Regions from separate parts of the uncultured Rummeliibacillus sp. genome, predicted to be linked through region 2. Evidence: riboswitches for the same ligand, from Rfam matches in the RefSeq annotation. Region 2 holds a riboswitch; each other region holds the start of a gene.
The links. Region 2 has a riboswitch for lysine ahead of Q0977_RS01805 (aspartate kinase). Riboswitches for the same ligand answer to the same signal wherever they lie in the genome.
Positions count from the first base shown of each region.

Region 1: another riboswitch for lysine. It lies ahead of Q0977_RS15750 (amino acid permease); the one in region 2 lies ahead of Q0977_RS01805 (aspartate kinase).
Region 3: another riboswitch for lysine. It lies ahead of dapA (4-hydroxy-tetrahydrodipicolinate synthase); the one in region 2 lies ahead of Q0977_RS01805 (aspartate kinase).

Region 1 is NZ_CAKQBI010000035.1:7,624-18,408, reverse strand. Features, by position in the region: gene Q0977_RS15800 (AEC family transporter) at 1-56, shown strand, start outside; gene Q0977_RS15795 (ABC transporter ATP-binding protein) at 219-914, shown strand; gene Q0977_RS15790 (ABC transporter permease) at 904-2,205, shown strand; gene Q0977_RS15785 (hypothetical protein) at 2,325-2,555, opposite strand; gene Q0977_RS15780 (YvrJ family protein) at 2,560-2,703, opposite strand; gene Q0977_RS15775 (RNA polymerase sigma factor) at 2,723-3,274, opposite strand; gene Q0977_RS15770 (LysR family transcriptional regulator) at 3,422-4,297, opposite strand; gene Q0977_RS15765 (MFS transporter) at 4,418-5,584, shown strand; gene Q0977_RS15760 (catalase) at 5,725-7,209, opposite strand; gene Q0977_RS15755 (nitric oxide synthase oxygenase) at 7,799-8,857, shown strand; lysine riboswitch at 9,106-9,286, shown strand; gene Q0977_RS15750 (amino acid permease) at 9,391-10,785, shown strand, end outside.
Region 2 is NZ_CAKQBI010000002.1:19,444-30,228, forward strand. Features, by position in the region: gene racE (glutamate racemase) at 1-554, opposite strand, end outside; gene Q0977_RS01765 (MarR family winged helix-turn-helix transcriptional regulator) at 556-1,026, opposite strand; gene Q0977_RS01770 (helix-turn-helix transcriptional regulator) at 1,102-1,320, opposite strand; gene Q0977_RS01775 (thioesterase family protein) at 1,403-1,870, opposite strand; gene Q0977_RS01780 (GNAT family N-acetyltransferase) at 2,070-2,594, shown strand; gene sdhB (succinate dehydrogenase iron-sulfur subunit) at 2,591-3,364, opposite strand; gene sdhA (succinate dehydrogenase flavoprotein subunit) at 3,367-5,118, opposite strand; gene Q0977_RS01795 (succinate dehydrogenase cytochrome b558 subunit) at 5,179-5,787, opposite strand; gene Q0977_RS01800 (DUF2507 domain-containing protein) at 6,062-6,481, shown strand; gene Q0977_RS01805 (aspartate kinase) at 6,675-7,907, opposite strand; lysine riboswitch at 8,031-8,214, opposite strand; gene uvrC (excinuclease ABC subunit UvrC) at 8,258-10,048, opposite strand; gene trxA (thioredoxin) at 10,114-10,428, opposite strand; gene Q0977_RS01820 (electron transfer flavoprotein subunit alpha/FixB family protein) at 10,584-10,785, opposite strand, start outside.
Region 3 is NZ_CAKQBI010000009.1:82,787-93,571, forward strand. Features, by position in the region: gene Q0977_RS08125 (HAD-IIIA family hydrolase) at 1-250, opposite strand, end outside; gene Q0977_RS08130 (aminotransferase class I/II-fold pyridoxal phosphate-dependent enzyme) at 435-1,874, shown strand; gene Q0977_RS08135 (hypothetical protein) at 1,933-2,067, opposite strand; gene Q0977_RS08140 (radical SAM/SPASM domain-containing protein) at 2,095-3,432, opposite strand; gene Q0977_RS08145 (NUDIX domain-containing protein) at 3,735-4,295, opposite strand; gene Q0977_RS08150 (hypothetical protein) at 4,325-4,471, opposite strand; lysine riboswitch at 4,628-4,807, shown strand; gene dapA (4-hydroxy-tetrahydrodipicolinate synthase) at 4,930-5,823, shown strand; gene Q0977_RS08160 (cupin domain-containing protein) at 6,059-6,637, shown strand; gene Q0977_RS08165 (TatD family hydrolase) at 6,782-7,570, shown strand; gene Q0977_RS08170 (DUF1456 family protein) at 7,605-8,111, opposite strand; gene Q0977_RS08175 (PhzF family phenazine biosynthesis isomerase) at 8,234-9,124, shown strand; gene Q0977_RS08180 (IS256 family transposase) at 9,604-10,767, shown strand.

The DNA.
Region 1 (10,785 bases), on a different contig from region 2:
TTAGTTGCATAACCGTTACAATAGTGATTTATGTGGCAAAACTTTTATATGCATAAACTTTCAATGTGAATTTTAAAAAGAAACTATTTAGAATGTGTTTTTCTAAATGGTTTCTTTTTTTGTATAAATCTTAAGGAATTCTTCATTTTTTTAATATGAAATTATTAAGAAGTTTTCCATATACTGATTGCTAGATGAAATGATGGAGGTCGATATCATTGATAACCGTAAAAAATATTAGTCATACATTTAGAATCGGTAAAAAAGGGAGTGAGAAAAAGGTTCCAGTATTAAAGAATATCTCGTTTACAATTAATAAAGGAGAAATAGCTTCAATTGTTGGAAAAAGTGGCTCTGGCAAATCTACATTACTTAATATTGTTGCAGGATTTCTTAAGCCTGAGCAAGGCTCAATTGAGATGCAAGGGAAAGAAACGACAAACCTATCAGAATCAGACTATGCAAAGTTCCGCTCTGAAAATATGGGTTTTATCTTCCAAAACTTTCAGCTAATGCCGGGTTTAACTGCTTTTGAAAATATTGAATTGCCATTGAAAATCCAAGGAATGGGCAAAAATGCACGATTTAAAACAGTAGAAAAAATCATAAAAAAAGTCGGACTAGATGCTGTCTCAGATCACTACTCAAATGAGTTATCCGGAGGTCAACAACAACGGGTAGCCATAGCTCGAGCGCTTGTAACTAATCCACCAATCATTTTGGCAGATGAGCCAACTGGGAATTTAGATTCCGAAACGGAACAAGAAATTTTAAGTTTAATCAAGCTATTAAACGATACGATGGATATTACATTTATCATTATTACGCATGATGAAGAGGTTGCAAATATTGCACATCAAAAATTCCTGATGCATGATGGTGTATTAAAGGAGGCTATCCCTAGTGCGGTTTAGAGATCAAATAGATTTTGTTAGACAACATATTAAGAAGAATCGAATGCGTATTTTCACTACTATATTAGCAACAACAATGGGATGTGCATTTTTAATTGTCCTAGCTTCTATAGCATTTGGGTTACAAGGATCATTAAAGGATGAAATTTTATCAGATAGTTCTGTGACGAAAATTGAAGTATATAATTCTGATGAAAAAGATATTGACCAAAAGGCAATTAAAGCTATTCCAAATGTTCAGGCACTTGTGGATACAACTCACTTCAATGAGGCTCTTACTACTTATGTTAAATTTGAAAATCGTTCTGGATTTAGTGAAGTGAAATTTAATAATTTTGAAGAACAAAGAAAAGCAAAAGTTAAATTATCTGAAGGGACTTATCCAACCAAAGAAAATGAAATTGTCGTTGGGTATAATCTAGGACAAAACTTAGTAACAAAAGAAGAAAAACAAAATGCTAAAGAGGAACTAGATGAGCAAGAAAAATCGAAAATAGGTTACTACCAATCGTTACTAGGAAAAACAATATCAATTTCCTTCAAACCGGAAAATAGTAAAAAACATACGAAGACAAGAAAATATAAGGTTGTTGGGATAGGGGAGAAACCTTCTAAAGAGTGGGATATGGATTCAAGTATTCAATTAAGCGATACGATGAAATCCGAAATTCTAAAGGATTACAATATAATTGCTGAACAAAAGATGAAAGAACAGGATTTTTACTATGTAAGTTATTATGCTTATGCAACAGATATAGAGGCTGTTAAAGGTATACTAAAAGCTTTAAAAGCAATGGATTTATCTGTCTATTCAGTTACTGAACAATTAGAACAATTAAATGTATTTTTCTTAGCATTAAAAGTAGGACTTATTTTTGTAGGAACAATAGCAGTATTAATAGCCTCCATCGGTATTTTCAATACGATGACAATGGCAGTTACAGAACGTACACGTGAAATAGGAGTGATGAAGGCAATAGGTGCAGGGCCAAAGTTAATTCAGCGATTGTTTGTGATGGAAAGTGCTTATATAGGTATTTTAGGCACAGCAATCGCAATCATTATTTCATATATTATTAGTTTTTTAGCAAACTTTGCATTACCTAAAATTCTAGAAGCGGTTATGCCTGATAGTGGTATTGAAGATGCTGCAATTCGATTTTCGACGATACCATGGGAGCTTGTGGTCATTGCTTCGTTGATTAGTGTGGGAGTTGCAATTATGAGTGGTTGGCGTCCGGCTCGAAAAGCAACCAAGATTGATGTCATTCAAGCATTACATCAAGATTAATATAAATAATTTTTTAAATCCCTGGGGTTCAACATAAGCCTCAGGGATTTAATGTTTTCATTAAAAGTGAGACTACTTCCATACTAGGGTACTGGGACAAATTTGGTTATTTTGAGGAGTTATCCCAACCTAATATTTTTATCACAAATGATCAAATTCTCCTTTTCTAATAATTCCAAAAAAGTTGGAGGGGTTTTAAAGTGTTTAGTTTGTATAGTTTCGATAATCATTAATATTAGTTCTTGTTCTAAATCCTTTCGATTTTGTATATCTGTCTGACATAATTCTTTTTTTATTTTGGGAGTAAGAATCTCAATCACTTCAGATGCATTGAGTTGTAAAATATTCATCGAATCAGTCCTTTTTATTTAACCTTAAAATTTTTTCTATTTTAGTAGGGATATTTTGAATAGTTGTATTTAAAGATTCAAGTTTCTTTTCAAATCGAAGTAACAAGTATATAGATATTACAATAGGAAATCCTGAATTGTTAACCATATTTATTAGACTAGATATGTCAGACATTTATATACCTCCTTATTTTCATCAAAGCATGTTTTTTTTGTTTATAAACAGCCTGTGGTGAAATATTGAGGAGTTGTGCAATCTCTTTGTAGCTAATATCCTTTATAAAAAGAAAATAAAGAATAATCCTTTGCTTCTTTGTTAGTTGATGTATAGCTTGATAAACTTCCTCTTGTTCAATATAATCCTCTAGTTTTTCTGAAGATAGGAGGATATTTGAGTCTGATAAGATCCTTCGATGATTTGATACCTCTTTCACATCCATTAAGTTATAACGCTCAGTTGAATCTAATATTAATGGCTGCATTACTTGTCTCTTTCTAACCTTTTTATCAAAATGTTGGGCGGCAAAATGAATAGATTTTGAGAAATAGGAAATAACTAATATTCTAATATAGTACTGTTTAAATTGTTCTTCTATAATGTTAAGAATTTCTTCATTTTGTGTCTCGATATAAGTGCTAAATAATTCGTAATGATTCCCTTCCTTTAGGAAAGATTTTAAAATAGGATTCTTAATTTGTGCTTTATATTTTAAGTCCATCATTTTCCCCCTTCCTCATCCAATATGCGAATGTATGTTCTTATATTATAAAGGAAGAATGCGAACATTAAAATCAACCCTTTGAAAAATATTGTAAAAAATTATTTAAAATGTTTTAGTTGTAGACTAAGTATGTCCTATATGAAGTTACCTAGCGTATGCTTTTACAAATTTAATGAATTGTTTTACTACTGGTGAAATATACCCTGTGCTGCGCCAAATCATCATCGTTGTGCGAGTGCAAATCGGATGGCTAATCTTAATCGAAGTAACTTTTTCTATGTTAAAGGTTGTAGTACTAGGTACCAAAGCAACGCCAAAATTAGCAGCAACAAGATCTACAATCGTTTTTTCATCGATTCCTTCAAAAACTGCTTTTGGCTGAAAGTTTGCTTGTTGAAAAATTAGTTCAATGACATCCCTTAAGGCTGTTTCTTCTTTGAAAAAGATAAATGGATCATCAGCTACCTCATCTAAAGTAACATTTTCTCTACCGTTCAACCTGTGATTTTTAGGGACTATTAGCAAAAGTTCTTCTTGTATAATAGGGAGCATTTCTAAACTTTCTTTTTTAGTAGTTGGGGAGCAGAAACCAATATTAATAACTGATGTTTCTACCTGTTCAAGAATTTTACTCGTAATATCTTGATAGAGTTTGAATTGAATATGTGGGTATTGTAATTGAAATGATCGAATAAGTTCTGGAATATAACTTGATCCTAGTGTTTGAATAAACGCTAATTCAATGGTTCCGTGAAAGGGGTCTACTAAGTCATTAATCATCTTTTTGGCGGTCTCAATTTCATAGAGTGCATTACTTGCATGTTCCGAGAATAGCTTTCCATAACGGTTTAACTTAACTCCACGACTTTCTCTTTCAAAAAGAGGAGCGCCAATTTCCTTTTCTAATCGAGCAATAGATCTGCTAAGCGCAGATTGAGATAAGTTTAACTGTTCAGATGCTTTTGTGATGTTTTGTGTTTTGGCTAACGTTAAAAAGTATTGTAATTGATACCATTCCATAGCAAGTCCTCCGTTTGTTTGGTATTACAATTATGCATGGCTACTATGATAAATACAATTATTTATGCATATCTAAATCAGCGTATAATTGGAATATTGCTATTCTTGAGGAGGACTTTTATGGAAAAAGAAAAATTATGGACTAAAGACTTTATAAACATAACAATTATAAGTTTTTTTATTTTTTTAGTGTTTTATGTGCTAATTGCTTCTTTGCCGTTATATTTGGTAGAGAATTTGAATGCAGGTGCTGATAAGGCGGGACTTTTAACTACATTATTCTTAGCGGCTGCAATTGTTATTCGACCACTGGCAGGGAAATGGGTCGAAAAAGGTTCTCAGAAGAAAATTTTAATTTATTCTACAATAGCATTTTGTATCGCTTCGAGTTTATATTTGTTTACAAAATCATTAGGTGCAATTTTAGTTTTGAGAATTTTTCATGGTTTAACATTTGGTATTATTACAACTGTAAAAGGGACAATTAGTGCAGAGTTAATCCCTGCATCTAGACGTGGAGAAGGTGTTAGTTATTTCTCACTTGCTATGGGGGTAGCGATGGTATTTGGCCCAGTAATCGGGTTGAATTTAGCAAATCATAATATGTACACTCTATCTATTATATTGTGTATTATTTTTGCAGCTATTAATATCTTGTTAGCGTTAGTGATAAACGTTCCAAAACTTGAGCCAGTCACTAAAATAGAAAAGAGAGGCTTTTCATGGAATGATATTATGGATCGAAAAACGATTCCATATGCCATCCCAACATTTTTATTAGCTACTTCTTATTCTTGTGTATCGGCATTTTTAGCCATCTATGCGAAAGAACTGAACCTAGTGGCTGCAGCTAGTACATTTTTTATTGTTTATGCAATTTTTATGATAATCTTCCGCCCATTTACAGGTAAATACTCTGATATGTATGGACCGAAAATTATTGTTATTCCTTGTATTTTGATCTTTGCTATTGGGATGTTCATCTTACAATTGCCTCTTACTGGTTTTCTAATGATTATTGCGGGTATTCTAATTGGGATTGGTTATGGTTCAGTTACACCTGTGTTCCAATCTCAGATTATCAGTTCAGTCGAGCGACATCGGGTTGGAATCGCAAACTCTGTATTTTTCAATGCGATGGATTTAGGAATGGCAGTTGGTTCTTTTATTCTTGGAATTGTTGCTTCAAATGCAGGGTATAGCAGAATGTATTTAGTAGCTATGGGAATTATTATCGTAACATTCTTCATTTATATAGGAATTACGAAAGAAAAAAGAAGACAATAGAGTTAACTAATATCTTTTGCATAGTAGTTTCAAGTTTGAATTAAAAGAATTGAAAAGTGTTACATGAAAAGACTGTAAGCAAATTGTATTTTGCTTACAGTCTTTTTTGGAATATGAATGTCAATTTAAATTAGTAAATCTTAGTGGTATTGAACTTCTTTAAGTACGTCAATAGAGTTAATGTCAATACCCATTGCTTTAGCAACGCCTTCACCGTATTTTGGATCTGCTTTATAGCAGTGGATGATGTGACGTTCTTTGATAAAGTTTTCAACGCCTTCCATATTACGAGCAGTATTTTCAAATAGACGTTGTTGTTCATCTGGACTCATGATGTTGAACAATTTTCCTGGTTGTTCAAAGTAGTTATCATCGTCTTCACGGAAATCATAGATATCCGCAGGACCTGCCTCTTCAGATGGATTTTTGTACGCAGGCTGTTCTTGCCATTCACCATAGCTATTTGGCTCATAGTGTAGTGTACTTCCTAGGTTGCCATCTGTACGCATGAAACCATCACGATGGAAATTATGCACGGGGCATTTTGGTGCGTTAACCGGAATTAAAGTGTGATTGACACCTAAACGATAGCGTTGTGCATCAGCATATGCGAATAGACGGGCTTGAAGCATTCTATCTGGTGAAAAGCTAATACCAGGAACTACGTTAGAAGGAGCAAATGCAGCTTGTTCAACTTCAGCAAAGTAGTTTGCAGGGTTACGGTTTAACTCGAATTCACCAACTGGAATTAATGGATAATCTTTTTTATACCAAACTTTTGTTAAATCAAATGGATTATCAGGATGGTTCTTCGCTTGTTCATCTGTCATTACTTGGATGTACATTGTCCATTTAGGGAACTCACCACGCTCGATAGCTTCATATAGATCGCGTTGTGAAGATTCACGGTCTTTCGCGATTACTTCTGCAGCCTCTTCATCGGTTAAGTTTTTGATACCTTGTTGTGTTTTAAAATGGAATTTAACATAAACACGTTCGTTGTCTGCGTTAATCATTGAGTAAGTATGTGATCCAAAGCCGTGCATATGACGATAATCAGTTGGAATACCACGGTCACCCATTACGTAAGTAATTTGGTGTAACGCTTCAGGAAGGTTAGTCCAGAAATCCCAGTTGTTATTAGCAGAGCGCATATTGGTACGTGGATCACGTTTAACAGCATGGTTTAGGTCTGGGAAGTGCATTGCATCACGGAAGAAGAATACAGGAGTATTGTTACCAACTAAGTCCCAGTTACCTTCCTCTGTATAGAATTTTAATGCAAAACCGCGAATATCACGTTCAGCATCTGCAGCACCACGTTCACCGGCGACAGTAGAGAATCGTGCGAACATTGCTGTTTTCTTACCTATTTCAGAGAAAATTTTTGCTTTTGTATATTTAGTAATATCGTGAGTGACTGTGAATGTACCGAAAGCACCTGAACCTTTAGCGTGCATACGGCGTTCTGGAATAACTTCACGATTGAAGTTTGCTAGTTTTTCAATCAACCAAACATCTTGTAAAAGTACAGGACCACGTTTTCCTGCAGTCATAGAGTTTGTGTTACTTACAACAGGAGCCCCAGCGGCAGTAGTTAACTTTTTATTGTTATCCTTTGTCATGAATGAATTCCTCCTTAAAGAAATTGAATTACCTCTTCGAAAACAACTATAACAGATTAACAATTGAAAGTAAATTATAATTATTCTATTTTAGTAATTTTTATTTTAAAATATGATGTATAAATTAAAATAGATTTTACAATGATGCTATAACGATTACTTTTTAATGAATGTATTACAGATAGTTTAAAAATGGTGTTTAAAATAAAAAAAAACGAATAGGAAGATTTAATTACTTTTATCGAATCTTCTCGTTGATAGATAAAATATAATTATAATTGCATATTGTAATAATTATTATTATCATTAAAATTTATGAAATGTTCATAATTGAAAATAATATTCTCGTAAAATACTATGATTTATATCTACTTATTATACGGAGAGAATAGGTATGGAAATGTTGAATTCAGTGATTTAGAAGAAAAGAAATGATTCTTAATTATTTGCCTATACTAAGCAAACAACCTGTAAGAAGGGTAAATGTAGTCTTCTTAAATCGGTATGTAATCTACATATTTTTTCTTCATAATAATTCATTTATGATAGAGCTAATTGAAGTATTTTAATGGGGGGTTCACTAATGCCGATGTTAAATGAGGCAATTGACTTTATCAAGATGTATTATTTAGAAAACAAATTGCCCACGGACCAACTGGAACGACGTCTAAAATACATCAAGCAAGATATTAAGAAGTTTGGCGTTTACACTCATACGACAGATGAACTTGCTTATGGTGCAAAAATAGCTTGGCGAAATAGTAATAAATGCATTGGGCGATTGTTTTGGCAAACACTTCAAGTGAAAGATCAACGTGGGATAAATGATGAAAAAATAATTTTTGAAAAACTTTTAGAGCATATAGAATTTGCAACAAATAACGGAAAAATAAGACCGACTATATCTATCTTTGAATCACAGAAAGTAAGAATATGGAATCATCAATTGATTCGCTATGCTGGTTATGAACAAGATGATGGTTCAGTAATTGGAGATTCTAGTTCGATAGACTTTACAAAAGAATGTATAAAATTAGGATGGCAAGGAAAAGGCGGACAATTTGATGTATTACCAATAGTGATACAAGTTGAAAATCGTAAACCGCAGTTGTTTGAAATTCCGCAAAGATATGTTAAAGAGGTGCAATTGCGACATCCAAATTTCGAATGGTTCGTTGATTTACATTTAAAATGGTATGCTGTACCGATCATTTCAAGTATGAAGTTTGAAATCGGAGGCATTACATATACAGCAGCTCCGTTTAACGGATGGTATATGGGTACGGAAATTGGTGCTCGTAATTTAGCTGATAAAGATCGTTATAATATGTTGCCAATAATTGCTGAAAAAATGGATTTAGATACATCTTCCAATGCTAGTTTATGGCGTGATCGTGCATTAGTAGAACTTAATGTAGCGGTACTTTATTCTTTCAAAGAAGATGGTGTGAGCATTGTTGATCACCATACGGCTGCACAACAATTTAAACGTTTTGAAGTTAATGAAACGTCTGAAAATCGAGATGTGACTGGTAATTGGACATGGTTGATCCCTCCTTTATCTCCTGCAACGACACATATTTTCCACAAGCCATATGATAATACGAAGAAACTACCAGGGTACGCTTATCAAAAGAATCCCTACTAATTAGTAAAAGTTATTGAAAATCGAGCGAAGTTTTGTCGCTCGATTTTTTATCTTTCTTCCATTTATATAACAATGTTTTACACATACTTTGTAAAAATAAAACTCTTTAGTATCTTTAAGAGATAGTAGATTAAATGATTATTGTCTTAGTTGTATTATAATTCCAGTATATTTACGTCTTGTTATTGAATTTACCCTGTATTATAATAGACACGTATTAAAATTATATATTGCATGCCTCATCCAATAGATGAGGTAGAGGTCGCGATATTCATGAGTATGATCGACGAGATGAAAAAGCATTACAGACTCGATTAAAAAAGGGAATATTGCCGAAGTGTTGGTAAGCTTTTTATTGCTAATGCTGGGGCTGCTATCGAAAGGTGCAGAACTGTCACGTCTAAAAAGGCGTGTTGAGCTATCTTTATCAAGGTTGATGGGGAGTTTATATACCATCTCAATTTCCTTGGATGGTATTTTTTATTTGCTTCAAACCGACCTTTCTTGCAATGAAAATCGGAAAGAGGAGAAATATGAGTATAAAAGAGACAAGCTCTAGTGAACAACAGAGCTTAAATAGAGGTCTAAAAAGTCGTCATGTTACTATGATTTCACTCGGAGGAACAATTGGGACAGGATTGTTATTGGCGAGCGGAAATTCTGTTGCTGCTGCTGGACCGGGTGGTGCGCTTTTGGCTTATGGTTTAATCGGTATAATGGTATTTTTCTTAATGACTAGTCTTGGAGAAATGGCAGCGTATATGCCTGTATCAGGGTCATTTAGTACGTATGCTTCAAAATTTATTGATCCATCGTTAGGGTTTGCTCTAGGATGGAACTACTGGTATAACTGGGCCATCACTATTGCAGCAGAAGTTTCAGCTGTTTCAATTGTTATGAAATATTGGTTCCCTGAAACACCTTCATTTATATGGAGTGCAGCCTTTTTAATAATTATTTTTGTCTTAAATTATTTATCTGTTAATAGTTTTGGTGAAAGTGAATATTGGTTTGCGATTATTAAAGTTGCAACGGTTATTATTTTCTTAATCGTAAGCTTTTTAATGATTTTCGGTATTTTAGGTGGAAATGCACCGGTTGGTTTTACGAATTTCTTTAAAGGGGATGCACCATTCCACGGAGGTTTCTTTGCGACATTTGGTATTTTCTTAGCTGCAGGGTTCTCATTCCAAGGAACTGAGTTGCTTGGTATTACTGCTGGGGAAACAAAAAATCCAGACAAAACGATTCCAAAGGCAGTAAAACAAATTTTTTGGCGTATTTTGTTATTCTATATTCTAGCAATATTAGCTATTGGGTTATTGATTCCATATACAGATGCTCGCCTTGCTAATAGCGATGATGTCACTGTTAGCCCATTTACTTTAGTATTTGAAAATGCTGGTATTGCTTTTGCAGCTTCAATTATGAATGCAGTAATTTTAACTGCTATTTTATCAGCCGGTAACTCAGGATTATATGCATCATCCCGTACATTGTGGGAATTAGCGATGGAAGGTAAAGCACCAAGAATTTTCAAAAAGTTAAACAAACGTGGTGTACCAGTTGCAGCACTTATTGCTACATTATTAGTTGCTTGTTTATCTTTCTTAGCATCTTTATTTGGGACAGGTACTGTGTATATTTGGTTATTAAATGCATCGGGGATGTGTGGGTTTATCGCATGGTTAGGTATTGCAGCGAGCCATTACCGCTTCCGCAAAGCGTTTGTTGCACAAGGACATGATCTATCTGAACTACCATACCGTTCGAGATTTTTCCCGTTTGGTCCAATCTTTGCATTTGTAGTATGTATGATTGTTGTATTAGGGCAAAATTATACAGCATTTACAGGTGGTCATATTGATTGGTATGGAATATTAGTATCTTATATTGGCTTGCCAATTTTCTTTATCCTTTGGTTTGGA
Region 2 (10,785 bases):
TGTGTACATCCTAAAATCATCGTATCAAACTTTTCATTTTTTAATGGCGCTAGTGTTTCCGCTACCAAGCTTTTGGCAAATTCGCCTTGGTATTCTCCACTTTCAACAAGTGGTACTAATCTTGGACACGCTAAAGATGTTACGTTACTAGAGGAATATAATGAATAAAGTGCATTTTCATATGCACCGCTTTTAACTGTTCCTTGAGTTGCAATAACTGCAATATCATGTGATTTTGTTGCTTTGACAGCTGCTTGAGCACCTGCATTAATCACACCGATTACAGGGAATTTACAACGTTTTTGTAGTCCTTCTAATGCGACTGCTGTAATTGTGTTACAAGCAATCACAAGCATTTTAATATTCATTTTTTCAAGCTGATCGACTATTTGCCAAGTAAATTGAATCACCTGTTCCTTGGAACGGGGACCATATGGGCAACGAGCAGTGTCGCCTAAATAGGTTATCGATTCATTTGGTAAATAGCGAAGCATTTCCTTTACAACGGTTAGCCCACCAACTCCTGAATCAATTACTCCAATGGGAGCATTCACATTAACCGCCTCTATCCTGGTTCATTTCTTTGTATAGTTTGCTTAATAATATTGAAAGAGATTGAACTTCTTCGCATTTAAAATCTTTGACGATATCTGCCAAATAATTTTGACGTTGTTCAATTACTTCTTCAATAATACGTTCTCCTTCTTTAAGCAAATGGATACGAACGACACGACGATCCTGATTATCCCGAATTCGTTGTACTAGTTCGTTTCTTTCCATACGATCAACTAAATCGGTTGTCGTACTGAACGCTAAATACATTTTATTCGAAAGATCTCCAATTGTCATGTCTCCTAGCTCATGAAGCCATTGTAGAGCGATGAACTGTGGTGGTGTTATTGTGTAATCACTTAAAATTTCTCTACCTTTTTGTTTTATAAGAGCTGCAATATGACGTAACTCTTTTTCTAACAATGCAATTTGTTCAATATCATGTGTGTTATTCTGTTGCTCTTGGTTTGACATGTAGCTACTCCACTCCTCAAAAGGATTACTTATTCCTATTGTGAAGTGTTTTTTTCAAAATGGCAAGTGTACTTTTTACTCTAAAGTAAACTCCCCTAAACGGATTAACTCAAGCATTGCTTGTGCGCGACTAGATACGCCCAGTTTCTGAATAGTATTAGAAATATGGTTTCGAACTGTTTTTTCACTTATACCTAGCTCTTTAGCAATTTCTTTTGTCGTATAATCCTTCATTAATAAAAGAAATATTTCGTGTTCTCTTTTCGTCAAAATTGAATGATGAAAACGACTCATTTACGTGCGCCCCTCCAATCCCCTCACACTGTAAAGTATGATAGGAATTGAATAGCGGTGACGGCATTTGCCCGAAGTTTTTTTATAGAATAATATTACTTTTCTTTTGGTTGTTTATTTTGGATAATTGTCGTTCTTCCCAAGGTACTGATTTTCCAGTTTCTTGGTTCATCTGAACGACTGTCCCTCTACCTGTAAAACATATATGGTCAAGATCATCTACACCTAGATAATGTAGATCTAATGAAGATGTACCTATCTTGGCAATCTTAACATATACCTTTAATTGTTCATCAAAATATACCTGTTTTACATAATCACATTGTATGTCTGCAATCACAATTATGTTATTTATTTTCCTATCTAGCCATTCTTCCATAATTCCTAAATTATTTAGAAACTCAATTCTTGCTTGTTCAAAATATACAATAGGTACTGTATTATTCATATGCCCATACAAATCAGTTTCAGAAAACCTAACTTTAATAGGCGTGAAAAAAGTAAAATCCTTTTGCCACTCTTCTAAATCTTCAATATAACTTTTTATCATTTCAAAAATCCCCCTTGTTGTAAAATGAATGATTATTCATTTTATTATATCAGAACATTTAAATAATTCCACATAACTACTACTTCTGTTTTTCACAACTTATTACAGGATTATTTATTGTACATCTTTTAATGAAGGAATATAGAAACATCCATTGAATAGATATGATTACAAATTTATACACGCTAGGGGGATTTGTTTGGAAATAGAAATAAAACTTTTAAGTGAAAACAAGGAGTTTGTTAAAGCTGTTTCGCAGATGGTCTATGAAGAATTTGTATTACCTTCGAGTAGCAAAATGTCTTTTGATGATGTTGTAGACTTTTTTTCAGATACTTATTCATCGAAATTCCCAATAACATTTATAGCTATATTAGATCATCAATGTGTTGGCACAGTATCAATATTTGAAAATGATTTCAAGAAATGCACACATTTTAAACCTTGGTTAGCTTCCCTTTACGTGGACCCGAACTACAGAGAAAGAAAAATCGGAATGAGCCTTATTGATGCCTTATTAAAACACTTAGTCTCATTAGGTTTTAGAGAGGTTTATCTTAAAACTGAAAATGCTGCTGAATATTATCTAAATCGTGGTTGGGAATTTGTTGAGTCAGTAATAGATGATCGAAATGTGAATTTAGATATTTTTAAACACAATTTAATAAATAAAAAACTCCGTACCAGTAAGTACGGAGTTTCTCGTTATCTATCTTTTTACTAGTCAACCATATGGTCAGAACCAAAGAAGTTCTTGAACATTTGAACAGTTGTAGCACGGTTTAATGCTGCGATAGAAGTTGTCAAAGGAATACCTTTTGGACAAGCTAATACACAGTTTTGTGCGTTACCACAGCCTTCAAGACCACCTGGTGTCATAATAGCGTTTAAACGTACATCTTTAGTCATTGCGCCTGTTGGATGTGCGTTGAATAAACGTACTTGTGAAAGTGGAGCTGGTCCCATAAAGTCTGAATGACTGTTAACATTTGGACATGATTCTAAACATACACCACAAGTCATACATTTAGATAATTCATATGCCCATTCACGTTTACGTTCTGGCATACGAGGACCTTCACCTAAATCGTAAGAACCATCGATTGGAACCCAAGCTTTAACTTGTTTCAAAGAGTCAAACATGCGGCTACGATCGATTTGTAAGTCACGAATTACAGGGAAAGTACTCATAGGTTGTAATTTCAATGGTTGTTCCAATTTATCAACCAATGCTGAACATGATTGACGTGGGCGACCATTAATTACCATTGAACATGCCCCACATACTTCTTCTAAACAGTTCATGTCCCATGCAACAGGAGTAGTTTGTTTTCCTTCAACTGTTACAGGGTTTTCACGAATTCCCATAAGAACAGAGATTACGTTCATATTTGGACGATACGGAACTCTGAATTTTTCCCAATAGGGATTAGAGTTAGCATCATCTTGACGTTGAACTTCAACCTCAACATATTTTTGCGCTTCGTTTCCCATAATTAGTGAGCTCCTTTCGTATAGTCACGTTTACGAGGTTTGATAAGAGATATATCAACGTCTTCGTAGCTAATTTTTGGATCAAATGAAGGTGTAAACTCAGCAATTGTTGTTTTAAGGAATTTTTCATCGTTACGTTCTGGGAATTCAGGTTTATAGTGAGCTCCACGAGATTCATCACGAAGTAAAGCACCTTTAGTAATAACATTTGCTAAAGCAATCATATTTCTTAATTGGCGAGTGAATTGAACACCTTGGTTTGACCATTTAGATGTATCATTAATATTAATGTTGTTCCAACGTTCTTTTAATTCTTGTAATTTTACAAGAGTTTCTTTTAAACCATCGTTGTAACGAACAACAGTAACGTTTTTAGTCATTACTTCACCAAGTTCTTTGTGAAGTAAGTATGCATTTTCAGTACCATCTAAACGTAATACTTCATCCCATTTAGCTTGTTCTTCTTTAACAGCTTTATCGTACATAGATGATGGAAGATCATCAACGTGTTTATCAAGTCCATGAATATAGTTAACAGCATTCGGACCTGCAACGCTACCACCGTAAATAGCTGAAAGTAATGAGTTAGCACCAAGACGGTTACCACCGTGTTGAGAGTAATCACATTCACCTGCAGCGAATAAGCCAGGAATTGAAGTATGTTGATCAAAGTCAACCCATAGACCACCCATAGAGTAGTGAACTGCTGGGAAGATTTTCATTGGAACTTTGTGTGGATCATCACCAACGAATTTTTGGTAGATTTCAATGATACCACCAAGTTTAACGTCAAGTTCATGTGGATCTTTGTGAGAAAGATCTAGATAAACAACGTTTTCGCCGTTAATACCAAGTTTTTGGTTGATACATACGTCGAAGATTTCACGTGTTGCGATATCACGTGGAACTAAGTTACCGTATGCAGGATATTTTTCTTCTAAGAAGTACCAAGGTTTACCGTCTTTATAAGTCCAAATACGGCCACCTTCACCACGAGCTGATTCTGACATTAAACGTAATTTGTCATCACCAGGGATTGCAGTTGGGTGAATTTGAATCATTTCACCATTTGCATATTTTGCACCTTGTTGATAAACGATAGATGCTGCAGAACCAGTATTAATCATTGAGTTAGTTGATTTACCGAAGATGATACCAGGACCACCACTAGCCATGATTACAGCGTCAGCACGGAATGCTTTAATTTCAGAAGATGTAAGGTTTTGAGCTTTAATACCTTTACATACGCCTTCATCATCAAGAATTACACCTAGGAATTCCCAGCCTTCATATTTCTTAACTAATCCTTCAACTTCCCATTTACGAACTTGTTCATCAAGTGCATAAAGAAGTTGTTGACCAGTAGTCGCACCAGCAAATGCTGTACGGTGATGTTGTGTACCACCGAAACGACGGAAATCTAATAAACCTTCTGGGGTACGGTTGAACATAACGCCCATACGGTCAAACATATGAATAATAGATGGTGCTGCATCACACATTGCTTTAACTGGTGGTTGGTTTGCTAAGAAGTCCCCACCATATACAGTATCATCAAAGTGGATCCAAGGAGAGTCCCCTTCACCTTTTGTATTTACGGCACCATTAATTCCGCCTTGCGCACATACAGAGTGTGAGCGTTTTACCGGAACTAATGAGAATAATTCAACTTCTGTGCCCATTTCGGCAGCTTTCATAGTAGCCATTAAGCCAGCTAGTCCACCACCAACGACTATCAATTTACTTTTAGCCATGTTTTTTTCTCACTCCTCGTTCAAATAGTAATCAAGCGCTTACAAGTCTTCACTAGACTATTACAAAAATGCAAGTAGAGCGCCAACGCCGATTACAGATAACACTACAAAGAAAATCATTGTGATGAAAGTTGCAACTCTTTGAGATTTTGGAGATTGTGTAATACCCCAACTTACTAAGAATGACCAAATACCATTAGCTAAATGGAAAGTAGCTGAGATAATACCTAATGCATAGAATACAACCATGATTGGGTTAGATAAAATATCAACCATCATGTTAAAGTCAGCTTCTGTACCAAGTGCTTTTTGGATTCTTGTTTGGAAAATATGCCAAGCAATGAAAATTACTAAGAATACACCAGTAATACGTTGTAATAGGAACATCCAGTTACGGAAAGTACCAAAACGTTTGTTATTTGGTGATGCTGTAAATGCAATAAACACACCATAGAATGCATGGAACATTAAAGGAATGTAAATTACGAACCACTCAAGGAACCATAAAAATGGTAGATTCCCCATAAATTCACTTGCTTTGTTAAATGATGCTTCTCCGTTTGTTGCTGAGAAATTGATTAACAAGTGTTGCGTCAAAAATAGCCCTACTGGAATAATTCCAAGAAGAGAATGCAGACGACGCCAATAAAACTCTCGATCTTTCGACAAGACTGTTACCCCCCTTAGTACTTGGAAACAAGATGTCAATTTTTTGCCACGTTTTTGTAACCGGACATCTATTGACTGCTTGTTTCATAATGGTACAATATTATGACAAGTTTATTGTACTCTCATACCACAATAGCGTCAAGGAATCATGAACTTTTTATATAAGTAGTTCTTGTCTAGATTATTCTTAAATAAGTAGAGATTTCCTACTTGGCATTTGATATTTCTTTTTTAGAAATAATATAGGCAAAAAAATATGAAAGAAGGACCTTCAATGTCTACTCAACAAAAGCATGAAATAACACAATTTGGATATGAATTAATCCGTGATCACGTACTATCTTCTATTTTGGGCAAAAATGAAGAAGATATTCTATATTGGAGCGGAAAAGAATTAGCCCGGAAATTTCCACTCTATGAATTAGAAGAAGCAATCCCTTTCTTCCATGAAGCTGGTTGGGGAGATTTGACTATCGATAAGGTTTCCGCAAGTGAAGCATTTTGTACTTTAACTGGTGATCCAGAGATTCTTAAATTTGACCAACGTTGTTTTCGTCTAGAAGCGGGTTTTTTAGCTCAAAACCAACAAAAATGTAGTGGCTTTTTAACGGAATGCTATGAAGAGAAAAAAGTTAAGCAAGGTCAAGTCAAATTCCATATTAAATGGGACTTAAAAGATAAAATAGAAGAATAATAGATTAATACCACTTAGAAGATTAGCATGTCTTTAAAATCTTATATTACATAATAATCTAAGTATACGTCGGGTATTCAAAAAAATATTACTCTCTCATTGAATATTAGTGAGAGAGTCTTTTTATGCAAAAGGACTCCACTAAAACTATTTTTGTGAAGTCCTTTTAACATATCTATACATTTCTTTTTTATTATTGTGCAACCTTTTCTTTTAATGAAAGACCAAATTCCTCATGTAGTGCATTCGCAGCTTTTAACATATCTTCTTGTGGTACTACAACTGATACTTTTATTTCAGAAGTACTTACCATTTTTACTGGTATACCTTCACGATATAAACGGTCGAACATGGAAGCTGCTACACCTGGATTTGATACCATACCTGATCCTACAATTGAAACTTTTGCTAGTTCGCCTTCGTAATCTATATGATCATATCCAAGGATATCTTTATGTTCAGATAGAACTTGTAATGTATCTTGTAAATTTTCTTTTTTTACTGAAAATGATACAGATGGTTGTGTTCCTTGAATAATCGTTTGAACAATGATATCAACATTGACATGATTTTTTGCTAATGTTGTAAAAATATTAGCTAACGATCCATTATAGGCCTCTTTATAATATACTGTTAAACGAATAATATCCGGTTCAAACGCAACACCACGTACTACTAAATCTTTTTCCACTTCGATTTCCTCCTTCAAGATTGTACCTTCAACATCCTCGTAACTCGAACGAACAGACATAGGAATGTTGTGGTTTTTTGCTACTTCGACAGATCGTGGATGTAAGACACCTGCTCCTAGGTTCGCTAGTTCAAGCATTTCGTCATAAGACAATTCCTTTAACTTTCTAGCACCTTTTACAAATCGTGGATCACTCGTATAAACACCATCAACATCTGTATAAATATCACAACGTTCGGCATTTAACGCTGAAGCAATAGCAACTGCAGTCGTATCTGAACCACCACGTCCAAGCGTAGTAATATTTCCTTCGTCATCTATCCCCTGGAAGCCAGCAACGACAGCCACTTCCCCTGCTTTTAACGCATCATTGACTGCTTTTGGCTTTATGTTCTCGATTCTCGCGTTACTTGGTACATGTTCTGTAACAATACCTGCTTGCCAGCCAGTAAATGATTTTGCCTCGATTCCTAACTTATGTAATGCAATTGATAACAATGAAATCGTCACTTGTTCTCCAGTGGTCAACAATACATCCATTTCCCTCTTTGAAGGTGATTCGGAAATTTCGTGGGCCATATCCACAAGTTGATCCGTTGTTTTACCCATTGCTGATACGACAACGACAATGTCATATCCATTTTTTTTCTCACGCTGAATGCGCTTAGCAACATGCATAATTCTTTCTGTTGTTGCAACGGAAGTTCCGCCAAATTTCACTACTAAAGTACTCATCAAAACGCTCCCCCTACATCAGAATGTGTGGGCGACTTTCACAATGACTTCTAATGAAAAAAGAGCAGCTCTTCACATAAAGTGAATAGGCTGCTCTTAGCATGCACGTTCAAAAGAACATTCATGTGAGATAGCCCTCCAGAATCTATTTTTGACTCTGACAATTCTACATTTCTTCAATGTAGAACCAGCAGCAAGTTGGAATTAGCAAACTTGCAACTTCGGCGGCTTCCCCTTTCACCGACTTTCAAAGAATCTAATCATCCTCCGGTCGGGTACTATTGAAATCCGCGCCTCTATCATCACTAAATCAGTGATTTTTAATTGGTGACACTAAGATACCATATCATTTACTTCCCTTGCAATCGTTTTTCCGAAAAAAAGTCAATTATTGTCTGAGCTAGTTTTTTAGGTACACCAGCTTTTTGCAATTCATCAAAAGTTGCTTTTTTAATCTTATTAATCGATCCAAAATGTTTTAGTAATTGTTGTTTCCTTTTTGGGCCTACTCCTGGAATCTCATCTAAAATAGATGTAATAGCATTTTTTTCATGTAATTGTCTATGGAATGTAATTGCAAATCTATGCACTTCATCTTGGACACGCTGTAATAGATAAAACGCTTCACTAGTTCGTTTTAATGGAATAATCTCAGGCGGATTTCCATAAAGCAATTGAGACGTTTGATGCTTATCATCTTTTGCCAATCCAGCTATTGGTATATCTAGCCCTAGCTCATCTTCCAAAATTTCTCTGGCCACTTCCATCTGACCTTTCCCTCCATCAGTCACCAGTAAGTCTGGAAGTGGTAAACCTTCTTTTAAAACTCTCGAATAACGCCGACGAATAACTTCTCTCATTGCACCATAATCATCATGTGCATTTGCATTTTGGATTTTAAATTTACGGTATTCTTTTTTACTAGGTTTACCATCTATAAAGACAACCATGGCTGAAACAGTATCAGCCCCGAAAATATGCGAGTTATCAAACGCTTCAATTCGTAGTGGAGTAGCAATATTCATCGCATCACCTAGTTGTTCACAAGCACCCACTGTTCTTTGTTCTTGTCTCTCGATTAGTTGGAATTTTTCTGAAATTGCTATTTGAGCATTTTTTGATGCTAGATCAAGCAATTCCTTCTTATTTCCTCTTTGTGGTTGTAACACGTTGATATCTAAGACTTGTTGCAACATATCTCCTTCAATTTCTTTGGGAATAAGAATTTCTTTCGGTTTAATATGTTCCGCCTTTTCATAAAATTGGCCTACAAAAGTTAGAAACTCATCTTCCGGTTCACCATATGAAGGAAATAAAGATACATCTCGTTCAATAAGTTTTCCTTGTCTTACAAAAAATACTTGGACACACATCCATCCCTTATCTACCGCATAGCCAAATACATCTCTATTGGTAAAATCAGTTGTCGTAATTTTTTGTCTTTCCATTACAGACTCGATATGAGCTATTTGATCTCGATATTCTTTTGCACGCTCAAAATCTAGCTGTTCAGAAGCAGCTAACATTTTTTTCTGTAATTCTTCTTTAACCTTTGCGTGGCCACCATTTAAGAAATTCACAATCTCCTGAACCATATCATCGTATACCTTTTTTTCTATATCTTTTATACAAGGGGCTAGGCATTGACCGATATGGTAATACAAGCAAACACGATTAGGAAGGGTTTGGCATTTTCGTAAAGGATATAAGCGATCAAGCAATTTTTTAGTTTCATTTGCTGCATAGACATTTGGATATGGTCCAAAGTATTTGCCTTTGTCTTTTTTAACTTTCCGAACTGTCAATAATCGTGGGTGTTTTTCGTTTGTGATTTTGATATAAGGATATGTTTTATCATCCTTTAACATGATGTTGTATTTTGGATCATGTAATTTTATCAAATTTAGTTCGAGCAAAAAGGCTTCTTTATTTGAGGAAGTTACAATGTATTCGAAATCTTCAATTTCACTAACAAGTCGTTGTGTTTTACCATTATGCGTTCCAGTAAAGTATGAACGTACTCTATTTTTAAGTACTTTTGCCTTTCCCACGTAAATGATAGTACCTTGTCGATCTTTCATTAAATAGCATCCTGGTTGGTCAGGTAAGATAGATAGCTTTTGTTTGATTAAATCATTCATCAAATCACCTCTAAAAAAAACCGGGTACCTAGTAGGAACCCGGTTTCGTTTATAACCAAAAAAACTTACGCGTGTTTTTGGATGAATTCAGCTAATGCTTCTTTTGGTTGGAAACCAACAGTTTTATCAACTTGTTCGCCATCTTTGAACAATAATAGTGTTGGGATTGACATAATACCAAATTGGCTAGCAGTTTCTTGGTTTTGGTCAACATCTACTTTTACAATGTTCACTTTACCAGCTAATTCCTGATCAAGTTCTTCTAGTACTGGAGCGATCATTTTACATGGTCCACACCAAGTTGCCCAGAAGTCTACTAATACTAATCCATTTGCAATATCATTTGAAAATGTTGCGTCTGTTGAATGTACAATTGCCATTTTTATATTTCCTCCTTAATACTATATGTATCGGTAGTGTAGCATAAAAGAAATTATGAGGCGACTGTTCTGCTCACTATTGCACTATTTTAACATAATATTTTGTTTTAATAAAAATTAAAGCTCTGCAAAAGTTCACAGAGCTTTTCGAATCATTATTTTACAGCAACACTTTTGAATTCTTCGATCAACATTGGTACGACTTCAAATAAGTCTCCAACTATCCCGTAATCTGCTACTTTGAAAATATTAGCTTCAGGGTCTTTGTTAATCGCTACGATGATTTTTGAATTAGACATACCTGCTAAATGTTGGATTGCTCCAGAGATTCCGCAAGCAATATATAAATCTGGAGTT
Region 3 (10,785 bases), on a different contig from region 2:
CTTTCTTCTTTAACTCCTTTATCATATAATCATGAATCTGGATCAGTTGCTTTTCTTTCATAAATCCCAATCCTACTCCACCTTGGTTCGTTACGACAAATATGTAGTCAAAATAACCATTCAAATTTTTTATAGCCTCCGGAACACCTGGTAGAAAATATAAATCCTTTGGTTTATTCACAAATTTTACTCTCTTCGTTAAAACTTCATTGATCACTCCATCTCTATCGAGAAATACTGCTTTTTTCATCTACATCACACCCTTAATATTCTCTGGAGCTTAGTATTACCAGTAATATTGTTTTTAATAAATATGTGTCGTTATTGTTATGGAATGCTTTTAGGACCCAAATCATATAAAGTTCTGCTGTATTCACTCAACTAGTAGAATTTGTTAAAATATACTTAAATCAAGTCTCTGAAGGAAGATATGGATGGATCAATTACAAACACCGTTATTTGATGCTTTAGAAAAATTTAATAAGCTTACTAAAGTTTCCTATCATGTTCCGGGCCATAAAAACGGACAAGTCTTTTTAAAAAGAGGAAGCGAATTATATAATTCTGTGCTTTCAGTAGATGCGACAGAGTTGACAGGATTAGACGATTTGCATGCTCCTGAGGGGCCTATATTTGAGGCTGAGGCGCTCCTTGCAGATTTATATCATGCGAAAAAAAGTTACTTTCTCGTCAACGGATCGACCGTTGGAAATCTTGCGATGATTTTAGCAACTTGCACTGATGGAGATACGGTTATTGTCCAACGAAACTGCCATAAGTCCATTCTCCATGGACTTATGCTAGCAAATGTGAAACCTGTCTTTATTACCCCTAGCTATGAGGAAAAATGGGGAATTGCTAGTGGAATTGATGCCAAAGTAGTAAGGGATGCCTTAACATTGTATCCCGAAACCAAGGCAATAATTTTGACTTATCCCAATTATTACGGGTTTGCTGGGGATTTATCCGAAATTGTCACATTGGCCCATGAAAGAGATATACCTTTATTAGTTGATGAAGCACACGGTGCACATTTCATACTAGGAGATTCTTTTCCTAATAGTGCACTGACTTTTGGGGCAGATTTAGTTGTTCAGTCTGCTCATAAAACTTTACCTGCCATGACAATGGGTTCTTATTTGCATGCCAATAGTTCATTGATAGATGTACAAAAAGTTGAATTCTATTTGCAAATGTTGCAATCGAGTAGCCCCTCTTATCCAATCATGGGATCACTTGATTTGGCACGGGCCTATTTAGCTTCCTATACGAAAATAGATCAACAATTATTAATGAAAAAGATTGCTTTATTTAAGGAAAGCCTAGCTACTATTCAGGAAATTGAACTATTAGCACCATCAGCACAATTTAATGCAGATCCTTTGAAAGTGACGATTCAGTCAAAAAAAGGCATCTCCGGATTTGAACTACAATCCTTACTTGAAGAAAAAGGAATCTATACAGAATTAGCAGATGCTCGAAATGTCTTATTTGTTTTGCCTTTGTTAAAAAAAGACGCAGATTACCCTTTTCGCCAAACTGTTGACTTAATCGAAAATGCAGTAAAAGGACAAGTTGGAAGTAATATAGAATTTCCGATTGATAAAAATTCAAATAAAATTACAGCACTATCTATGTCATATGCCAAGATGAAGCAGACTATAACAAAACAAGTGTCCTTTTATGAAGCCATTGGCAAGATTTCAAGTGAAATGGTCATACCCTATCCTCCTGGTATTCCACTAATTATGGCTGGTGAGCTTATCACTGAAGACAAAATAAATTCTTTAATGAATTTATTAGCACTTCATGGCCACTTTCATGGTGGAACGTTTTTAAAAGAGGGCAAACTGATTGTATATCATGAAAGCTAAAAAACTCCTTTGCAGCATTTGAACTGCAAGGAGTTTTTCATTTAATCATAGACCTAACCTATTTTAAGTTACCAGGTACTGATTTCATAATTCGTCCAGATTTCACTTTACTTACTGGAGAAGTTGCAGGGCGTAGAACGCGCATCCCCTTCACCTCCTTTCTATAAAGAGGACAATTTTTCTGGTTAATCATAAATTTAAAATCTACTTCTTAAAAATCTTATTGAATTGTTTGTAGACTATTTTTCCAAACAAGATTTAATACCTTTTTAATATTTTTCTTCTCTGAAGGACAAGGTCTTTCGCCAGATACTACACGATACCACGGGCAGTGATTACCTTGACACGCTGGGCGATAGAAGCACGATTGACATACAGAGTCCGTTTCTTCTCCAGACATTACCCAAGATGCGATCTTATCATAATCAAGATCCATCGTACCATCTGCATGAAGATGCCCAACTTTGTTGACTTCTTCATCTAAAACGGTAGTACATTTGTATAATTGACCATTTGAACCAATGACCATAGCATTCGGCTTCGCTGCATAACAAACGGAAGCTGTTGGCATAAGTGAGCCCGTAATCATATTACTCATGCTAAGTCCTTCACCCATAGCTGTTTCAGTGAATTCCCAGATTTTCTTATTAGCAGTAATATGAGTGCATGTAGGGATTTCATCATTATGTTCCCCTCCCCATCTACCAACTGGACGGAAGAATAGCCCAAACCGTTTATCATCTGCGAAATATTCTTTTAAAAATTGAATGAGATCGCCAGTTTCTTGTAGATTATCTTCATCGAAGTTGACACGAATGGTCATATCAAATTGTCCATCTACTTCTCTTATTGTTTTTAGGTTTTCAATAATCCTTTCAAATGTACCTTGACCGCCAGCCATATGACGACGACGATCATGAACTGCTTGAACACCATCAATTGTCACCATGTATTGGCGTACTTCCCAAGAAAGTAACTTTTCAAACACGTCTTTTGTTAAAAAGAAACCATTTGTAACGATATCAGCCGAATAATCAATTTTATATTCTTTTGCTTCAGCCATGAACGTATTTGATAATTCTTCTATAATCCCTAATTCGAGGAGCGGTTCACCACCGAACCAGCTAATATGTAAATTATTTAATGTATTTGCTCGTTCCTTTACTAGAGCTTTTACGCCGTTTTTCGTTTCATCTGTCATTTTTCCACGTGCAAATGTTTCATAACAATACGTACAACGGAAGTTACATTGTTCTGTTGTCATCAGAATAAGGTGCAACATATCAGTACGGTGCATCGATTGGTGCAAATATTCAGCTCTTCTTTTTTCATCTACGTTTTCTGGAACGATAAATCCATTTTCGAATAAAGCATTCTTCACATCACTATCTAAAGAATCTGTACCAGACCTTTTTAAGGACTCCATAACCTCTGCTTTTTCTTTATCTGTAAAATCAACAATAGCACCCGTATAGCTATTGTATAAAATGACACCACCATCATCTGTTTTAGACAATGCATTAAACTTTGATGGTACATATCTGTTGTTATTCTCCAAAATTCACAACCCCCTTGTTCAATCATTTTTATTCTTTTTCTAACACTTCTATTCCCAAGATGTACTATTATTTTTTCTTTAAAAATAGCAAGATATTAGAAGTATAAAAATGAACAGTTAATGTAAAAACTACTTCATCATTAAAATTAGGAGCAGTTAATAATATCTTACCATAAAACTAGATATCAGCAATTCCAAATTGTTTTAAATGTTAGTAATGCTTCATTTATTAGAAAGATTCAAACGATTCAAGCTAAAACTTTGCAAAATTCAGAAGCAAGATATTATTAATAAGGCCAATCTTATTTTATGATTCCCCTTGAAAAGTCCTTTCTCTTATGACTGCCCCAAATCTCTTTTAATTCAAAAATTTGGTGTAAAAAATAGTAAGGTACCATCTCTCCATCTTCAACCATTTGCATTAGTTCCTGCTGTTCTACCCATTTAACAGCCTGTACTTCTTCTTCCTGTAATTGTAGTTCTTCAATGTTTACATCTTGGGTAATCATATAATAATCATCAAATCCATTAGGGAAATTTATCGTAAATCGTGGTCTTTCATTTGATAGGTTAATAACTAGTCCTAATTCTTCCTTTACTTCCCTTTCTGCCGCATTTTGACTAGTATCTCCCGCTACTGCAGAACCAGCAGCTGATAAATCCCACATATTTGGCCACCCTTTTTTCCAAGGCTGTCTTTGCTGAATCAATAACTGATTTTCGCTATTAAAAATACAGACATGGACTACCAGATGATAGTCTCCTTCATCCATTTGATCCCCTCTTCTATGTAATCTTCCGGTTAGTCTACGATCTTGATCATAAACATCCCATAATTCATCTTCATTTTCATCTCTTGTCATAGTGCATCCTCCTTTAGAAATTAAATTCCTTATGCAAAAAATTTTATTAACCAAACAATACTATAAATTAGGATACTAACTAAAATAAATCCTGCCATAAAATATGAAAAACTTTTTAGCAAACATTTACCTACTTCGTAAATAGTTGTTGCTAATTCATCAACTATTCTTCTCATCCCCATATCCCTCCCTAGCTAAGTATATCGTAAGGTCTTATATATTTTATAATTACCTGTTATAACACAACTAATATTTATGACATTGCAATCCTGTAAAAAAAGTGGTATCATTCCATTAAATTAAATATTCACTTATTTCAATATTTTCTTTGAAGTAAGGATAGAGGAGCAAAAACCATTAGTACACAATTGGAGGATAATGAGATCCGTTGATGATTGTGAAAAGGGGGATTTGCCGAAGTGGAGAGAACCTCATTTTTCTCGAAGCTGGTTCTGTTGTTGAATAAATACAGAACTGTCATGTAGTTATCTATATGGAGGGCTATCATACGCACAGAAATGAAACTGTTTCTACTGCAACAACGTAGCCTCGTTGTTGCTTTTTTGCGTTAACTTACTAATTGCCCTTCTCCCTCTAGTTTATTTATATAAAATAATGAAGGATGTGGAGAAGTATGAATTTTGGACAAATTTTAACGGCTATGGTGACACCATTTGATCAGAAAGGTGAAATCGATTTTCCTGCTGCAGAAAACTTGATAAATCATTTAATCGCAAATGGCACAGATGGGATTGTAGTGGCTGGAACAACAGGTGAATCTCCTACACTATCTACAGAGGAAAAAGTAGAATTATTTAAATTTGTTGTGAGAATAGTGGACGGAAGAGTTCCTGTTGTAGCGGGTACAGGATCTAATAATACAAGTGCTTCAATTGAATTGACAAAACAAGCTGAAAATGCTGGTGTCGATGCAATTATGCTAGTCGTTCCTTACTATAACAAACCTTCTCAAGAAGGATTATATCAACACTTTAAAGCCATCGCTGAAGAAACAACACTGCCAATCATTTTATATAATATTCCTGGCCGCAGCGTGATTAATATGGCAGTCGATACAACTGTACGCCTAGCTCAAATTCCTAATATCGTTGCGATTAAAGATGCTAGTGGTAACTTAGATGCAATGGCTGAAACCATTAGCCGAACACCCGAAGATTTTGCAGTATATTCTGGTGATGACAGTTTAACATTACCTGCACTATCAATTGGTGCCACAGGTGTCATTTCCGTTGCATCACACATTATTGGCAACGAAATGCAAGCAATGATTTCAAAATTCAAAAATGGCAATACAACAGAAGCTGCTCAAGATCATCGTAAGCTTCTACCAATTTTCAAAGGATTATTTGCCGCTCCAAACCCATCACCGGTGAAAGCAGCATTGAATATTAAAGGAGTCCCAGTTGGTGGCGTTCGCTTACCTATTATTCCTTTAAATGACGAAGAGACAAGCGCTTTACAAGAAGTATTGAAAGTAGTGGATGAAAAAGAAGAAATAACATTATAAGTAAATCTTCATTTACTATTATTATTTATATTCAACATTAAAGCTCACGCGTATCAAATAAGATAAGCGTGAGTTTTTTATTTGGAGTTTCAAAGTTCGAAAGCATCGATGAAACTTATTCTCTTGTATTTACATTCCTTTTATCGCTTGCCACTTACCACCTTCAGACATCTGTCACACTTTTCAAATTGACGAATATACTGATGATGGAAGCCTAAGAAAAGGATTGATAAAAATGCAAAATAACTATAATTGGTATCCATGTACACATTGCTATTCACAAACCCAGGGTTATTATAATTGGTATCCATCACCTCATGGGTATCAACCTGTTGCTATGCCCTACCCACAAACTTCTACGCCTCAACTAGTAAGTACACCTATGAATAATAATGAGTCAATGTTGTTGAGAGATTATGGAAAGAATCCTTTCGCTATCAATATAGCAAGCGCTACTAAACTAAACAATACGTATCGTACTGCCCTTTGGACAGGTAAACATTTACAACTAACACTTATGAGTATTGAGGTTGGTGATGATATAGGATTGGAAATCCATCCTCATATTGACCAATTTGTAAGAATCGAAGATGGGCAAGGTGTTATTGTAATGGGCGATAGTAAAGATCAACTAACTTTCCGTAGAGAAGTTCATGGTGATGATGCTTTTATCATACCTGCAGGAAAATGGCATAACCTCATTAACACAGGCAACAAACCTATTAAACTATATTCAATCTATGCTCCTGTTCAACATCCGTATGGCACAGTTCAACAAACTAAAGATATTGCGAAAGCTCAAGAGAAGCATTAAAAGGCAGTTGGAAGAGTTAAACATCTTCCAACTGTTTTTTGTCGTATTCATTTTTCGATAAATCTATCCTTCAGCCTACGAATAGTGACATGCACAAAGTATTTCACTACAATGAACATATAGAGATTGCAGGAGGCATATGTAATGCATTCATTAATAGATATTGGTTTAAATTTAACAGAAAAAAGTTTCGCAAAGGATTCAAACGAAGTAGTAGACCGTGCAATTCAAAGCGGGGTTGGACAGATGATCCTAACAGGTTCAAGCGTTAGCGGAAGTGAAAAGAGTCTTACAATAGCAAAACAATATCCCAACATTCTCTTTTCTACTGCAGGAATTCACCCACATGAAGCTAGTGAATTTACACAAGATTCGATTCTAAGCTTAAAGCAATTAGCCCAACATCCTGAAGTGGTAGCAATCGGTGAATGCGGACTAGATTTTAATCGGATGTATTCATCGCAACAAATCCAAGAGAAATGTTTTGAAGCCCAATTAGAATTAGCAAGAGAGTTGGACATGCCACTTTTTTTACACGTTCGCGATGCACACGAACGGTTCGTGGAAATCATGGAAAACCATTCAGATCTTATCAATAAAGCAGTAGTCCATTGTTTTACTGGAAATACAACTGAAGTCAAAAAATATGTATCGATGGGATTCCATATTGGAGTAACAGGCTGGATATGTGATGAAAGACGTGGACAAGATTTACAAGAAGCAGTGAAATATATTCCCCTCGATCGTTTGATGGTCGAAACGGATGCCCCTTATCTAACACCAAGGACTCTTCGTCCAAAGCCAAAACACGGACGTAACGAACCTGCTTTCTTACCCTATATTGCTGGTGAAATCGCTAAATATATGGGTGTATCCGCTGAAGATATAGCAAAACATTCCGTTGAAAATACTAAACGATTCTTTCAACTGTAAATAAAAAAGCCTCCATTTGGGGGCTTTTTGTATCTTAATCTACATCTCGGTATCTTACAGTTAAACCTTTTAAAAACTTCCGTGCAAAATTATCGCCGCATTCTTTATAATTTCGATGTCCAGGTTTTCTTAAAATAGCACCTAATTCACCTTTTGATACTGCAATACCGCCATCATCAAGAATATCTAGCATATCTTCTGTCTTTAGTTGTAACGCCACTTTTAGTTTCTTTAATAGCATATTATTAACATGATCTTTCGCATTGTTCGTAGGAACTGTATTGTTTGATTGGCCTGGTTTTGATTGTTGAGGTCCTCTTTTAAAAGTGATAAACCCATTCAAAAATGATTCTAACATTCGATCATTGCATTTAAGATAATCTTCTGTTTCTTCAATTTCCTCTTCTGTCAATTTAGTAAGAATTTTTTTCACTTGTTCCTTTGTAAGTTGTACACCACCAAGTTTAAAAATTTCCACCATATCTACATCTTTAATATCAAGGGCATATCTTAGTCTAATTAAAATATCGTTATTTTCCATTTAAAAACCTCCTATAAAACATATCGCCATTTTTTCAGCAGAACATACTAGTATTTGTTCTAATAATCAAGTATTATAAAATAAAATGTTGGAAATAAAATCCAAAAGATGGTGAATAAATAATGTCCCAAATAGAAGTTTATCATTATGATGCCTTTACTACAAAGCCAGGTAAAGGAAATCCCGCTGGAATTATATTAAATTCCGAGACATTAACAACAGAAGAAATGCAATCAATTGCAAAATCAATAGGTTTTAATGAATGTGCCTTTACCTTATCATCTGATATTGCAGATGTTAGGATTCGATATTTTACACCTGGTCACGAAACACCTTTATGTGGACATGCCACAATGGCCAGTATCGTAGCTTTATTGGAACAGGAGAGACTTATAAAGAAAGATTCCTATACGATAGAAACTCTTGCTGGTATTTTATCGATTCATGTGTCGAAAAACACTTCATATTATCAAGTATATATGGAACATATAGCTCCGCAGTTCGCTGAATTTAGAGGTTCCAAAAAAGATTTGGCAAATGCATTAAATATTACGGAAAATGAGATAGATGCTCGTTACCCCGTTGTTTATGGAAACACTGGGCAATGGACACTTTGCATCCCAATTGCACATATCAAATCCTTTGAAAAGATGAAACCCAATACAGAAGCATTTCCTAACATTTTAAAAGAAATGCCAAAAGCATCTGTTCATCCTTTTAGTTTTTCTGCCTTTGCTTCAGATGCCGATATGCATGCAAGACACTTTTCATCTCCATTCTCTGGAACAATTGAAGATCCTGTAACAGGTACTGGCTCTGGGGTAATGGGTGCATATTATGCCACATTCGTAGAACCCGCACGAAAAGAAAATTATGATTTAATAGTAGAACAAGGACAAGAATTAAAAAAAGATGGCCGTGTCATTGTTCATATTCAACATCAGGATGATTTAAAAATAGCTATTACAGGCACTGCTGTTTTTGTAAAAAAATTTATGATTGATGTTGAATAAGCTATTGATTCTATGAAGCTTCAGATATATGTTTCACATATAAAAAATGTACACTACTAAATTTGGACTTTAGCTGTGTACATTTTTCTTTATTTGGATTGTAGGTTCTATGCTACATGTCAGATGGAAATCTACGTAAGCCACTTCAAAAGTATGCAATTTTGATTTTTGGAAAGCGGATGCAATTACTTTAAACAGCTGGTGCTTTGTTTAGCACAACTCGGACTTCCTTTTGCACAACTCAAACTTTCTTTTGCACAACTCGGGCTTCCTTTTGCACAACTCAGTCCCTTTTGCACAACTCAGGGTTTCTTTTGCACAACTTGGGCTTCCTTTTGCACAACTCAAACTTCCTTTTGCACAACTCGGACTCCCTTTTGGATTAAGTCCATATAATTGTGTAAAAAGAAAAAGAGTCAAATTAATCCCTCTTGGTTACAATGTTTTCATCGACGATAAACAATGAGGAGGAATTAATAATGACCCAACTACAGTTTAACCTAAATGTGGACCTTTTAAAAGATTCTGTAATAAATTCTAATATCGATACAGTGATGAAGGCATCTATTGTTCTTGTACTAAATGCATATATGGAAATGGAACGAGATGAATATTTACAAGCTTCTGCTTATGAACGTTCAGATGATCGTCGTGATTATCGAAACGGTTATTACGATCGTGAATTATTGACCAGTATCGGTCGTATACAACTACGTGTTCCTCGAACACGTGAAGGAGAATTTTCTACATCCGTTTTCCAAAAGTATGCACGTTGTGATCAAGCTTTTGTGCTCTCTATGCTAGAAATGGTCATAAATGGAGTATCAACACGTAAAGTCACAAAGGTTGTTGAAGAACTCTGTGGAGAAAATGTATCTAAGTCGTTCGTCTCTTCTCTTACAGAAAGACTTGAACCAATAGTAAATGAATGGGCAAAGAGACCACTGAATGTTCAATACTATCCATATATATTTGTCGATGCAATGTATATTAAAGTCCGTGAACATAACCGGGTAGTTTCTAAAGCGGTTTATATTGCTACAGGACTATGTGAAACAGGGCAAAGAGACGTAATTGGATTAAAAATTGATCATATTGAGAGTTTTGAGGCTTGGCAAGGTTTCTTTCAAGACTTAAAATCACGTGGATTACAGTCACCCAAACTTGTTATATCAGACGCCCATGAAGGATTAAAAAAAGCTATTCAAAGGGAATTTATTGGTACCTCCTGGCAACGTTGCTCTGTTCATTTTAAAAGAAACATTATCGATAAAATCCCCAAAAAAGAGATGCCTCAAGTAGTTGTTGATTTGAAACGAATTTTTAACGTTGTGAAATTTGAGGACGCTAAATCATTTAAGGATGAATTCATGAAACTTTATGAAAATAATCCCAAGCTTGATAAAGCTCTGAAAACATTAGACGAAGGCTTCGAAGATGCCATCCAATATTTAAACGAACCAATTAAATTTCATACATTTATTCATAGTACGAATTCGTTAGAACGTTTGAATCAAGAAATTCGCCGTAGAGAAAGAGTAATTCGTATCTTTCCAAATACTCAATCTGCTTTTAGGCTAATAGGGGCCATTCTTATGGATTATGCAGAAGAACAAGCAAAGAAAAAATTTGTCATTAAATGAATAATGCCAGCGCAGCGC